One region of the Paraburkholderia sp. RL18-101-BIB-B genome, then DNA from elsewhere that is predicted to be linked to it. Evidence: riboswitches for the same ligand, from Rfam matches in the RefSeq annotation. Region 1 holds a riboswitch; each other region holds the start of a gene.

Region 1 (4,583 bases):
TGTCAAACCTTGCGACTTACAAATTTCAAGCGCGCGCGGCAAGTCGACCTCGTCCATGAAACCATACGTGATCGTGACCTGGTAGCAATCCGAATCTAGCGGGTGCACACTCACGCGCTCACTCGTAGGCACCCACGGTATCTCCTCATTGTTCACGGTCACGAAAACGACACGTTTGTGCAGCACGCGGTTATGCATCAAATTGTTGATCAACGAATGCGGCACGCCATCAGGATCGGGCGATAGAAAGATTGCCGTGCCACCGCATCGCATCGGCGAGTCCTTCAACAACGTGGCCAGATAGGGCTTGAGCGGCATCGTCCCGGCCCTCACGCGCGCTTCGGCGCGCATCATCTCCCAGCCTCGTCCCCAGGTCGCCATGATCGTGTAGATGATCAGCCCGACGAGGAGCGGGAACCAGCCGCCCTGCATGAGCTTCAGCAGATTCGCGGAGAAGAACGCCGCGTCGATCACGAAGAAGAAACCGGTCGCAAACACGCATAGCAGCCAGTTGTAATGCCACGCGTAGCGAATGACGAAGAACGTCAGGATCGTCGTAATCAGCATCGTGCCGGTGACAGCGATACCGTACGCGGAGCCGAGCGCCGTGGATGAACCGAAGCCGAGCACAGCCGCCACGACGGCGGCCAATAACGTCCAGTTGATGCCTGGCACGTAGATTTGCCCCATTTCCCTTTCCGACGTGTAGACGACATTCATGCGCGGCAGAAAGCCGAGTTGCATCGCCTGCTTCGTCATCGAATACGTGCCGGAGATAACGGCTTGCGACGCGATTACGGTCGCGATCGTCGAAAGCACGATCATCGGATACAGCGCCCATTGCGGAAACAGTTTGTAGAACGGATTTTGCAGCGCGCCCGGATCGGCAAGCAGCAACGCGCCCTGCCCCAGATAGTTCAACGCAAGCGCGGGAAACACGAGGCCGAACCACGTCAGCCGGATCGGCCTCGCGCCGAAATGTCCCATGTCCGCATAGAGCGCTTCCGCGCCGGTCAAGGACAGAACGACCGCACCCAAAGCAACGAACGCCAGCCACCGATGATGCAGGCAAAACGCCAGCCCCGCGAGCGGATTGAGCGCGACGAGAATCGCGGGCGCGCGCATCAAGTTGATGACGCCCACCACGGCAAGCACGATGAACCAGAGCACCATCACCGGTCCGAACACGATGCCGATACCGGCTGTGCCGCGCTTCTGCATCAGGAACAATGTGACCAGCGCAACCAGCGTCACGGGAATCACACAGGTCTTGAGAAACGGTGCGGCGACCTGAAGACCTTCGACCGCGCTCAACACCGAGATCGCCGGCGTGATCACACTGTCGCCGTAAAAGAGTGCTGCACCCATGATGCCGACACCCAGCAACATATGGCGCAAGCGCGGCCGCGTGGCAACCGACGACGCGGCCAGCGCCAGCAGCGCCATGATCCCACCTTCGCCGTGATTGTTCGCGCGCAGAATCAACGTGACGTATTTGAGCGAGACGACGACGATCAGCGACCAGACGATCAGCGAGACAATGCCGACCACGTTCAGCGCGTTGAGCGACAGTCCGTTGACTGGATCGAACACCGTCTGCAGCGTATAGAGTGGACTGGTGCCGATATCGCCATACACCACACCCAATGCTGCAAGCGCGAGTGCGGGCATCGCCGGCCGCTGATGCCCGCGCCCGCCGGAATGGCCCGCATCGGGCGCGGCGGATACTGACTGGCTCATGTCTCGCTCCAGTTTCGCGTTCTCGCGGTGCAACAATTGGCATAGGCCGATGCACGTGCGGAACCGATTCATGCTTTTGTCAGGCCTCGTTTTTTTCGAGGAGTCGCCTGCGTCCCCCACGCAACAGTCAGCGCCGTCGAAGCAACTTCCGTACGAGGAACGGGCGTCCCGTTGCCCTATCGCCGGACGCGCACTCGTATTGTTCTGATGTTTTGCGTACCTGCCTTCCGCGAACGTGACCTGTCTCTTTTCCTGAAGGACGGTGTGCCACTAATTCAACATATACCATCGGCCGATTGCCACGCTACTGATACATGAAGTGGCGACAGATTTATTTCGTCTCCACATACGCGAGGTGCGATTCGCATTACATAAAGCTTTCGATGTGATATGCTCGCCCCTGTCTTTGGGGAGTAGCCGGCTTCTACCCAGAAGCGCCTGCGTCAACATTCTCGGTCGCGCAGACCGTGGTGCAGGTAGCCCTTTGGTTGGCAAGACCATCGACACACCTCGCGACCGGTCGGGCGCGGAGGTGTGTCGCGGTTTTCCGCCCGACCTCGAGCCCTCCTCTCATGAATCCTGTCGCAACGCTGTTCCTTGCTTTCGCCATGTCCACCGACGCCTTTGCGGCCGCAATCGGCAAAGGCGCCACGCTCAAACGTCCTCACTGGCGTGAGGCTGTCAGGACGGGACTCATCTTCGGCGTCATCGAAGCGCTGACACCCCTGGTCGGATGGTTCCTCGGCAAAGCTGCAGCGCAATACGTTTCCGCATGGGATCACTGGATCGCGTTTGCGCTGTTGTTGGTCCTCGGCGCCCGCATGGTTTTCAATAGCTTTGCCGCCAAGGAAATCGAGGCGGCGAAGCCGTCGACGCATTCGTTCTGGTTGCTGGCGCTGACCGGCTTCGCCACGAGTATCGATGCCATGGCGGTCGGTGCGGGCCTCGCCTTCGTGGACGTCAACATCTATTCCACTGCCGCCGCGATCGGGCTCGCCACCATGACAATGGTCACGATCGGTGTGATGCTTGGCCGTGTCATCGGGCATGTGGCCGGCAGGCGTGCGGAGTTGGCGGGTGGCGTCGTGCTGATCGGTATTGGCAGCACTATCCTGGCTGAGCATCTGAAGATCATCGGCTAGACGGTGGTTGACGGCCGCCGGCTGCTCTCCACCTCTTGCGGCGCAATCGACGACTGGCGCGCGCGCCGCCTGTATCATGGCGGGCTTGCGTCCGACCTGAAGTCCGCGCAAACGCATCCACCCACGACAACCCAGAGGAAGATTGGCATGACGGCCGCAACGCAATTCGATCAGGTTTCCATTGTTAAACGAGCCAACGTCTACTTCGACGGCAAGTGTGTCTCGCACACCGTTCTCTTTGCCGACGGTACGCGCAAAACGCTTGGCGTGATCCTGCCCGGCGCGCTCAACTTCGGCACTGATGCGCCGGAACTCATGGAAGTGCAGGCCGGCCAATGCCGCATCCGCCTCGAAGGCAGTGACGAGTGGAAGACGTATGGTGCGGGCGAGTCGTTTTCGGTGCCCGGGAAAAGCCGCTTCGATATCGACGTGATCGAAACACTCGACTACGTCTGCAGCTATCTGTAAAACGTGTCGCGTCGTACGACGTTGGTACGGCGCGCGCATTCAAGCGTGTGATTGATGATCGCCGGTTGGGCATGAGCCACAACCCAACCGACGAAGAGACGATTCCGAATCGAAGTTTCCGTTGAGATCAACGGCGCTTCATCTTGATCACGCGCGAAATCTGACCAAGCGTAAAGCCCGTGTTCTGCACGTACTTGGCGTAGTCGATCGGAGCAGTAAACGATTCCTCGGTGACGTAATCGCCCATGTAACGGAATCGATCAGTCGCTGTTCGGACAAAAACAGGCAGTGGGTCGGTCTGTCGCGCGAGCGTTCGGCCTGCCGCTCGTGCAGCGGCGCTGCCATCGCAGACGATCACATCCGGTGCATACGGGTTGAGATCCTGACGCAATCGCGCAGCGACGACCTTGCCGCCCTTCACGGGCAAGAATGCCTGTTTGCATCCTCCCGTCACCCGATGAATATCTTCCCGAGAATACTCTTTTCCAATATCAAACATGATTTTTCTCCCAAGAATGACGCCTGGCTTTAAAGCAGTGGCATCAAGCGGAGCGATGATATCGGCCTGTACCTAAATCCCTTGTATAAAGCATGAGCTTCTTGATAAAGAAGGCATGCTGGTTGAGCGAAACAGCGAGACATGCGCCACAGATTGACCTGGCTGCATCCGGGACTCGTCGCGCGTTTCGATACGCCGTATTAACAGCATTCACCCTGCGGTTATATACGTTCGTTATACGGTTGATGACAGAATCTCGAGGTGACACCGAGCGAGGTTTCGTAGACGGTTGCCGCAAGCGCTTGTAGGAAGACGCCGAGGTATGTAGAGGGCGAAAACCGCACGAAGTGTATGGATCGCCCAGACGCCGAGGCTATGTTTCTACGAGCGCTTGCGTCAACGTTGCGCTACTGATGACGCGTCATTTATCTCTCACTCACTCCGCCACGCACTGACGCGTCTCGACGCTGCTCAACATCGCTTCAAAACCCTCGATGGGAATCGGGCGGCAGAAATAATAGCCCTGATACGCGTAGCATCCCGCTGCCGCGAGGAAATCCCGCTGAGCCTCCGTTTCGACTCCTTCGGCGATCACGCCCAAACCGAGGCTGCGCGCCAGTGCCACGATGGTCCTGGCAATCACAGCGTCGTTGGGATCGACGAGCACGTCTCGCACGAATGAGCGGTCGATTTTCAACTGGTCCAACGGCAGGCGCTTCAAATAGGACAGCGAC
Region 2 (4,583 bases), on a different contig from region 1:
GTATACGGTTCACTTGGCTACGCCGACCGACTAGTCCTCGAAGGCAACCAGGAGCCTCGGAAAGGAGGGTGCGGAGATCACCGGCGAAGCGGCCGAAGCGCACAGGCAACGAATTACCGCTTGGTGTTCGAAGATCACTCACCGTTTTCGGCGTTGGCCATTGCCGCGCATAGCCATGCCGAGCGCGTCACGGACTGTGCTCAAGCCTCTATACGCATGCGCTGTCGGCCATCAACATCTGGATGTGGACATGCGACAGCGAAATTTTCGTTTCGCCCATATCGACACTATCCAAATAGAAATCATCACATGGACGCTTTAACGGCCATATGTGCGGTTCGCGGTGCATCACTGCAGCATTGCAATTGTCGTTTCCACTCTATCTGGCATGCGGGAGCATGTCCGTACGGTGCCGTACCGCGAAGGCCTTGTTTCTCGCGTGGGAATGGATAACGACGCTGCGCGGCATTCATACGTGGCGAATCAAGATCGAGTTCCGCCGCAGGCCCGTGAATATCCAGTTCCTACGGGCATTTCCCGTGTGCCTGATCCATCGTTTGGTCGTTACGGATTGAGCCGACTCCGTGTCGCGTTCCTTTTCTTCCACAACCACTGGCATGCCATCATCCGTCGCATTTTCCGCGGCTTCTCTTCGCCTTCTGTTTTCTTCCAATTCCTCTGTATTGACCTGATCATCATTCATGATTCTCTCCTACCAAAAGAAAACGGCTTCACCAACGGGATGTCGGCATCCGTCCCGTAGCGTCGGCGACGGGGCACATTCGTAGTTCGGGGCACGGTCTTCTTTGCGCGTCAGCGCGTACGATCTTTTTCGTACACGAAGTGCCGCCGGAATCGACATCCGGAATAGTTGCGTTGCAGCGACCGCAGCAACGAGTGAAAGCGGCAAGACACGATTCGGACAGGACGATACAGAAACGCGTTCGCTGAGCCAGTGGCAAGTGCCGCCGTTGACTCTTCAGGCCTTGCAGTCAGTGTGCAATCCGGAACGGCCGCGTGCCGCAATGCCAGTAGGCTTGCCGGTCAATCAAGTGGATGTGGTCAGAGACCTCGGCGTCAACGCTCTGCCGACGGCGCTGAATAGCGCCACTTGCTTGCGTTTGAATCGATGCGGGCGTCATTGACGCGTCGTTTTTCCGCCCGTGCACGATCCGCCTGTTCGAGGGAGAGTGCTTGTGCCTGACGCGACAGAGCATATTCGCTCACGTTTCCAGACGTACGTGCTGCAATTTTGATTTGTGATCGCATGATGATTCCAGAACAAGGGACACTGAGTGCGACCCATGTACTGACTGTATACCCATCGCCCGATGCAAGCACGATTTCCTTTACAAAGGTGAAAACCGGAACGGTAGGGCTGCTTTTTTCTCGAACGCACAACGGCACGCCGGAAATCTTCGGCAACACATCCTTTCGCGTGTTTTTGCAAAAGGTGTTCATCAAAACAGTGCCCGCGAGGCAGTGCGGGCACTTTGACTCTTTAGCGTTCGTCAGAGCGTGTTTATCAGCCGTGCTGAAGTAACTCGTCCAACATCGCAGGCAACAGACGTCGGGGCCGGCTCTGTGATCTTCGAGGGCATCTCAGGCGACCGCGGACGGCACGACCTCGATCATACAAAAGCAACCCTTCGACCTAGAACAGCGGGTGCTCGTGCGGATACAGCGCCGTCCTGAGGGCAAAGCCACCGAGGACAACGAAGATGACGGCGGCCAGAATGTGGACCGCCTTGGTTGGCAGACGGTCGGCGAACTTGTGCCCCAGGTAGATGACGGGCACGTTTGCCAGCATCATGCCGAGCGTGGTGCCGGCGACCACCCCGAAGAACTCGTGAAATCGCGCAGCCAGAGCGATCGTTACGATCTGCGTCTTGTCACCCATTTCGGCCAGAAAGAACGTTAGAGCCGTGGTGCCGAACACACCCATCGGATGCCTGGTCGACACCGCCTCGGCACCGTCGAGCTTGTCGGGAATCAGAATCCAGACGGCCATGACGGCAAATGATGCGACGACCGCCCAGTTCAGGATCGTGGGGCTCAGAACGCTCGCAAGCCATGCCCCCAACGCGCCGGACGCCGCATGATTGACGAGCGTTGCGACAAAGACGCCGAGAATAATCGGAATGGGCTTGCGATATCTGGCAGCCAGCACCAAGGACAGCAGTTGGGTCTTGTCGCCGATTTCGGCTAGGCCGACCACGCTGGTCGAAACGAGGAACGATTGCATAGGTTGTGGGCCGGGCCGCGCAATAAGTACGCGATGACGCGCATTCCGGCGACCCGGTCAGGTCGGAATGCGAGTCATCGGTCTTGCCAGGCATAGTGCTGTGCACGCCATGGCGGTCTGTCGACCACCAAGTATGTTGACGGGCACCCTCGAACATTGCGGTCGAGGCGGCTACTCCCCAATGAGAGGGGCGATTCTACAGTGTCCTGGCCCGGTAACGCAAATCGTCAGCTTTCCGAAAGCGGGTGCGTCGAGATGGACCGGCGTGAGGTTACGAATGCGGAATCTGGCAGACGGAGGCAAGGGCGCCAGGTAAGGGCGAGCATCGGGGCCGTTATAACCGACTGTAATGGCTGGCGTTCGTCCAGCGGGAATAAAAATCCGACCGATACCGTTCACAGGGAGCCGTCATGGTTCCCTTTCGCTTTGTCCGCCAGACGCGGGCAAGAGCGGGCGACGAGTTGCAACGGCACGAAGTGGACTTCCACGGCAGATTCCGTCGACGGGGGTCTCAGCCTTGAATAACCGGAAGAAAAATCAGATTTTTTATGAATATAAATCGTAATGATTTGCATTCTGAAGAGGGCTTTCTATGCGGACGCGCTTGCGTTGGCAGCCGGTACGTAGAGGCGCAAGCAGGGTCGCGAACCGGCAACAGACAAATGAGACAGGAGAATGAAACGTGAAGAAAGTGGATGTCCGAAGGTTTGGGAAAAGGGCGAGCGTGGGACTGACCAGTTCACTTATTGCACTGACGCTGGCGCATTCTGCTGCGGCACAGGACTCACTGCCATCGGGCGGCGAACAGGACGGTGTCGCCGACGCGCCGACACTGCCGCCCGTACAGGTTCGCGCGGCAACACCCGGGCAAGTCGTTCAGGACGATAACGTGAACGACCCCGACCAGGTTGCCGCCGTAAGCAAGACAGGAACCGCGCTCAAGGATTTGCCGGCAAGCGTGCAGGTGATCCCGCGCGCGCTGATGACCGAGCAGGGCGCGACGATGCTTCGGCAAGGCGTCAGCAACGCCAGCGGTGTGAATGTCGGTGGTCAGGATACGAAGGGCTATTACGACCATTTTCTGATTCGCGGCCTGAACGCGCAGATCTACAACGACGGATTCTCCGACGGAGACCTTTTGGGCGGCATCTCGCATTCGTTGAACGGCGTCGAGCGCATCGAGATTCTGGAAGGCCCGGGGTCGGCGCTGTTCGGCAGTGGCCCGCCGGGAGGCACGATCAATATCGTCCACTACACGCCATCTTCCGACTTCCACTACGGCGGCAATATACAGTCGGGCTCGTTTGGCACGATCTCCGGTAGCGGCTACGTGACGGGACCAACAGGAATATCTGGGTTGAACTATCGGGTCGATGCAACCGTATCGCGTTCCGATGGATTCCGCGACCTGGCGAGCCGTGACGAGGAAATCAGACCCGCCTTCGAATGGAAGCTCGACAATCACAAGATCAATTTCTCACTCGATGCGCGCGACATTCACGAAACGCCTGACTCGTATGGTCTGATCTATTTTCATGGCTCACCCATCACGAACGTATCAATCGATTCGAAGTATTCGACGCCCTTTGCGTTCGCACGCGGCAACTACGTCCGCCCGACGCTCACCGACGAGTGGAAGGTCAATGACTTTCTGACCATCAATAACCGCTTCTCGTATTTGCACCAAAGCCTCGATGTGCTCGGCAATGGCGATAGCACGAGTACGAAGGTGAGCGGCAGTGAAGTGGTCGGCCGGCAGCTACGGCAGCAGGATGATTCGGATAACAGTTTCGACTATCAGCTGGAGCCGGTGTGGCGGTTTGGGACCGGCAGCGTCAAACACACGCTGCTCACGGGATTCGAATATCAGCATCAGACGATCGATACTGAGCGTACCACGGCGGATCTGCCGAACATACCGAACGCATTCGCTCCTGTGCCACCAGAGACGTCGCTCGCCGGGCTGGCGTTTCTTTGCGACGCGAAGCATTCGTGTGATAACGATCACCTGGTTGCAAATTACTACAGCGTTTATGCAACCGATCAGATCGACGTGACCGACAAGCTGAAAGTTCGCGCGGGCGTGCGCAAGGACTGGTGGGACACGTCGCTCACGCCGAATATCACGGTGCCTGGCCGCTTCGACACAGAAGGGCAGCCGCTGGTTGCCGGGGTGACCGACTCACGCAACGATGCGCCGGTGAGCTGGAACATTGGCGTGCTGTACAAGGCACTGCCGTGGATGTCGCCGTACTTTGGCGTGTCGAAGAGTCATCTCGCCAACTTCAACTCCGAAAACACGCAAAATGGAATCGGCGCTCCGGAATCTGCCTTGCAA
Region 3 (4,583 bases), on a different contig from region 1:
ACGTCCGCGTCGGAGGCAGTCGAGCCGCCCTTCGGAGGCATCGCGCCCTTGCCGTGCAGCGCGTAGTTATAGACCGTGTCCATTGGCTCTTTCAGACGCGGTGCCCAGGCGTCCTTGTCGCCGAACTTCGGTGCGTTCAGCACGCCAGCCGCGTGACAGGCCTGGCAAACCTGCTGATACAACGCCTTGCCGGCTTGCGACGCGTCCGCGCTTTGCGTGCCGCCCGCTGCCGGCGCGGCCGCTTGCGGCACGCTGGCCATGGCGGCCATCGCTGCGGCGGCCTGAGCCGCGCCCGCGTCGGAAGCGCCGGCCGGCGCTGCCGCTGCTGCACCGGAGGCCGCAGCGGCGCCTGCTGCCGGCTGAGCCGGTTCAGGGAAGCTTCCGCCGGAGTTGTTGGCCATATAGGCGACCGCGCGGGCGATCTCAAAATCGCTGTAGTCGTCCGGGCTGGTGCCGCCGCGCGGCGGCATCGCGCCTTTACCGGTGAGGGCAGTGTGCAGCAGCGTATCGAAGCCTTGCGCGATGCGCGGCGCCCAGTCGGCAGCATTGGTAAATTTCGGCGCGCCTGCCGCACCCGACGCGTGACACGCGGAGCACACGGCCTTGTAGACTTCCTCGCCGCTCTTGTAGACGCGCGGCGCGTTGGCGTCGCGAATGTCGACCTGGGCGAACGGCTTGATGCGGGCGGTGACCTCGGCTTCGGAGAGAGAGTCGGTGCCGGCGCCGGTGCGCGTCGAATTGTCGACGTAGATCACTAGCAGAACGATGATGACGATCGGTACCGCAAAACTGGCAATGATCGCGGCGACGAGCTGTCCGGGGGTTTTGATCGGGGCTCCGTGTGGTGCTTCGCTCATGCTTGTCTCGTCTCCGTGGGTATGTGAGCGGTACAGCGTGACGGCAACTTCTTGTTCTTTAATCAGCCACGGACGATTATAGACGGAACATTTCGACGGCGGCGAGGGGCGCGGCGGGGTGTTCAGCAGGCGTTTACCCGCATCGCGAGGGTTGTCGGAAAGCCGCCGAATGCCGTCATTGGGGCCGTCCGGTGGACGGTGTGGCCGAAACCGGGTATCCTTTCGGTCTCGCTTTGGCGTCGCATCCGTTCTGGTTGCCGCGCTTTCGTGTTGAAGCGCCCGTAGCTCAATGGATAGAGTACTGCCCTCCGAAGGCAGGGGTTGCTGGTTCGATCCCAGCCGGGCGCACCATAGAGAGTCGATCTCGTTCAAGGGCTTACGCAGAATGCGCTAAGCCCTTTTGTTTTTTTGCGGCCTTGTCGTGTCCCGACTTCCTTCATCCTTTGAAGGAGAGCGCGTCAACATACTTGGCCTGCGGGTCATGGCGCGTTCGACCGGGTCGGTTTGGCGAGACCATTGACGCACTGCCTCGTTCTGGTCGGACGGGCGGCGGTGCGTCATTGGTTTGTCATCTACGTCCGACCGCGGAGTTGCCCTGTGAAACAACGTCGTACCCTGCCAGTCTCCCCTTCTGCCCGTCCGCCGCACCGCCTCTGCGTGTATGCGGAGCGCCGCGCATGACTGGTCTCCTGTTCGAACTTGGCATCATGCTGGTCGTCATTCTGGTGGCGGCCGAGCTCTTCACCAATGCGCTCGAGCATCTGGGCGAACGCCTCAAGATTTCCGAAGGCGTAACGGGTTCGCTATTCGCCGCTGTCGGCACAGCGCTGCCCGAGACGCTAGTGCCGCTGCTCGCGATCGCGGGCGGCACGACGGATAGCGCGGTCAATCAGGAGATCGGCGTCGGCGCGATTCTCGGCGCGCCGCTGATGCTCTCCACCCTCTCCACCTTCCTCATGACGCTTGCGATTCTCGGTTCACGCGGCGCGCGCGGCTGGGTCGCGCCAGAGCGTACGGGCTTCACGCGCGACCTCAACTATTTCCTGTGCGCGTTCGTGCTGGCCGCCGCAGCGATGTACGTGCCGCATGAGCAGATGATGGTGCGCGCGTTCTTCAGCGTGGCGCTGGTCGGCGTGTACGTCACTTATGTGGTGATGACCTTCCGCGCATCGAATGATCTGGTCGATGCCGGCCACGGCACCGAAGCGCCGGGCAAGATGCTGATCTCGCGCCTTGGCGTGCCGACCAACCTCGCGACCATCGTGGTGCAACTGGCGCTGGCCGTCGCGCTGCTGGTGTGGGGCGCGGAAGGCTTCATCCATGGTGTGCGCGGCGTGTCGCAGGCGCTTGGGGTGTCGCCGCTGCTGCTCTCGCTGCTGATCATTCCTATCGCCACCGAGCTGCCCGAGAAGGTCAACAGCATTCTGTGGATTCGCCGCGGCAAGGACACGCTGGCGTTCGGCAACATCACCGGCGCGATGGTGTTCCAAGGCACCTTGCTGCCAGCGATCGGTATTCTGCTGACGCCGTGGGTGCCGCGCATCGAAGTGGTGACCGGCATCGTGATCACGCTCGCGGCGGCGGCGTGGCTGCGGCTCAACGTGCGCGAGCGCGGCGTGCCGGTGTGGGCGTTGCTGGTTTGCGGCGCGCTCTATGCCACGTATCTGGCGATTACGCTGAGTCGCTAGACAAGGCGCTAAAGCCAGTCATAGCGCGACAACTCTAACAACCGCTGAAGGCCGCTGACGAATGGCCTTCAGCGGTTCAGGCTCAGTTCGCCGGGGGCGTCGCCGGCGCCGCTGCCGTCATCGCGCCTTCAGGCTTGAACACGGTCTTCCAATCATCTTTCATATCGACGACGAGCCAGCCTTTCGCGCCGGCCTCGTCCAGACCTTTGTCGAGCTTGCCGCTCTTCGCCGCGCGGTCGTACGCGTATTCGCGTTGCGCGTCTGTGTGATGCACGAGCGCGGCGAGGCGCGGGCCGTCGCCTACCGAGGTCCATTCGAGCATCGGCGCGTCGCCGTCCGCGTTACCGAACGCGATCACCGGACGTCGGCCGATCACGCGATCGATGGCAAGCGGTTTGGCCGAGCCGTCGACCAGCGTGTCGACTTGCGCGAGGCGCGTCAGCGAGACCGCGCCGTTGCTCTGGCCGTAGCGATACTTCACGGTGCTGCCGATCACCTGCTCGGGCGGAATGCCGTACATGCGCTGAGCCACGTCGCGGACGAACTCGACGTCGCCGCCCGTCACCAGATAGGTCTTGAAGCCGCTCGCGCGCAAATAGGCGAGCAACTCGAGCATGGGCTGATACGCGAGATCGGCGTAAGGCCGGTTGAAGCGCGGGTCGTTCGCGGCATCGAACCATTCGTGCACGAGCGCGGCGAACTGGTCGCCCGTCAGGCCGGCGTGGGCCGCCGCCAACACCCGCATCGAGCCGGCGTCGCCGCTTGCCGCCACATTCTTGAGATTGCCTTTGAGGATTGAGCGGAACGGTTCCTGACGCTTCCATTCCGGATGCCGCGCGGCCACCGTCTTCACACGTTGCAGCGCGAACACCAGTTGCACCGAGGCCGGTTGCTCCGGCCACAGCGTGCCGTCGTTATCGAACACGGCGATCCGGTCGGCGCGCGGGATGAAGTCCTTGGACTCGGGCGTCGTCACCAGCGTGACGAAGTCGACGATAGAGCGTTTGGTCTTCGTGTCGTTCCATGACGCCAACCCGGCGGCCGTCGATTCACCGGTCTGCGACATGGCGTCCTGGCGCGGCGTCACGGAGCAAGCGGAAAGAAGGACAACGGTGAAGGCAATGCAGTACCGGTGCAACGTGCGAATCATGAAAGCCTCATCGAAAGCGGTGGGTCGAATTCAAGCGAGCGCAAGTCTAATGGGCCAAAGCGGTTATTGCAGCCCTTGTGGGATTTTTTCGACATGACGGTTGAGCCTGTTCCGTCATAAAAAATGCCAATTGAACAAGCGGGGAAGTCGGACCCGATTGATCTGGCTTTCGGCCGCGTTACAAATTTATCTCTGTAATTTCCAGAATCGTTGCTAGTATTCCTAACGATGCCAGCGTGGTGAATCTTCTTCTTTTCGCATGCTTCGTTTGATGCGGCGTCTCTCGTTTCAAGGAGCGCTCATGCAAGCCGTGTATCCAGCTGCGCCGTCTTTCCAGATTGTTCAAGCGACATAACGCGGGTTATTTGCGTGACATCGCGTCCGGCTGCACATGGCTGCCCGGACGCGCGAACACGCGCGCGAGATGAATTCGATTTAAATCAGTCACCCGAACGCCATCCCTTTGAAATGATTTCGCGTCAGGCAAAGGCAGGTGCTCGCCTATAAGAAATGGCCATAAAACGAGGCTCGATAGTGGGTTAAAGCTGCGTGTTTGGGGCGGGGGCATTATGCGCTGCCGCGTTCGTGTCGTCGCCGGTCTTCGCTCAGGCATCCGCCGACGACGCCAATAAAAGCAATAACCCGCTCAATCTCGCCGCCTCATTCAACATCCAGAATTACTACACGCCGAGCGTATTCGGCGCTAGTGCGCACACCAACGACCTGCTGCTGCGCCCTACCGTGCTGGTCGGCCCGAATAGCCTGACCGGCGTGCCGCAAATCTTCCGCGGCACGGTGCCGCTCAGTACGCGGCCCGATCCGAGCGGCGGCTACAACACCGGCCTCGGCGACCTCAATCTGTTCGACATCTTTCTGCTCTCGGAAGGC

What was found. A riboswitch is a leader RNA that binds a small molecule or an ion and turns the genes downstream of it on or off. The one in region 1 is predicted to bind manganese.
Region 2: another riboswitch for manganese. It lies ahead of P0D73_RS25935 (TMEM165/GDT1 family protein); the one in region 1 lies ahead of mntP (manganese efflux pump MntP).
Region 3: another riboswitch for manganese. It lies ahead of P0D73_RS12415 (sodium:calcium antiporter); the one in region 1 lies ahead of mntP (manganese efflux pump MntP).

Annotation. Positions count from the first base shown of each region.
Region 1 covers NZ_JARESV010000005.1:93,900-98,482, forward strand. Annotated here, with positions in the region: gene P0D73_RS11090 (potassium transporter Kup) at 1-1,740, opposite strand, end outside; yybP-ykoY riboswitch at 2,137-2,303, shown strand; gene mntP (manganese efflux pump MntP) at 2,313-2,882, shown strand; gene ppnP (pyrimidine/purine nucleoside phosphorylase) at 3,030-3,350, shown strand; gene P0D73_RS11105 (DUF6697 family protein) at 3,478-3,849, opposite strand; gene P0D73_RS11110 (bifunctional diguanylate cyclase/phosphodiesterase) at 4,286-4,583, opposite strand, start outside.
Region 2 covers NZ_JARESV010000020.1:98,129-102,711, forward strand. Annotated here, with positions in the region: gene P0D73_RS25925 (hypothetical protein) at 470-703, opposite strand; gene P0D73_RS25930 (hypothetical protein) at 1,078-1,464, opposite strand; gene P0D73_RS25935 (TMEM165/GDT1 family protein) at 1,655-2,245, opposite strand; yybP-ykoY riboswitch at 2,255-2,437, opposite strand; gene P0D73_RS25940 (TonB-dependent receptor) at 2,928-4,583, shown strand, end outside.
Region 3 covers NZ_JARESV010000006.1:107,741-112,323, forward strand. Annotated here, with positions in the region: gene P0D73_RS12405 (c-type cytochrome) at 1-857, opposite strand, end outside; tRNA gene P0D73_RS12410 (tRNA-Arg) at 1,133-1,208, shown strand; yybP-ykoY riboswitch at 1,283-1,441, shown strand; gene P0D73_RS12415 (sodium:calcium antiporter) at 1,535-2,545, shown strand; gene P0D73_RS12420 (HAD family hydrolase) at 2,628-3,695, opposite strand; gene P0D73_RS12425 (hypothetical protein) at 4,281-4,583, shown strand, end outside.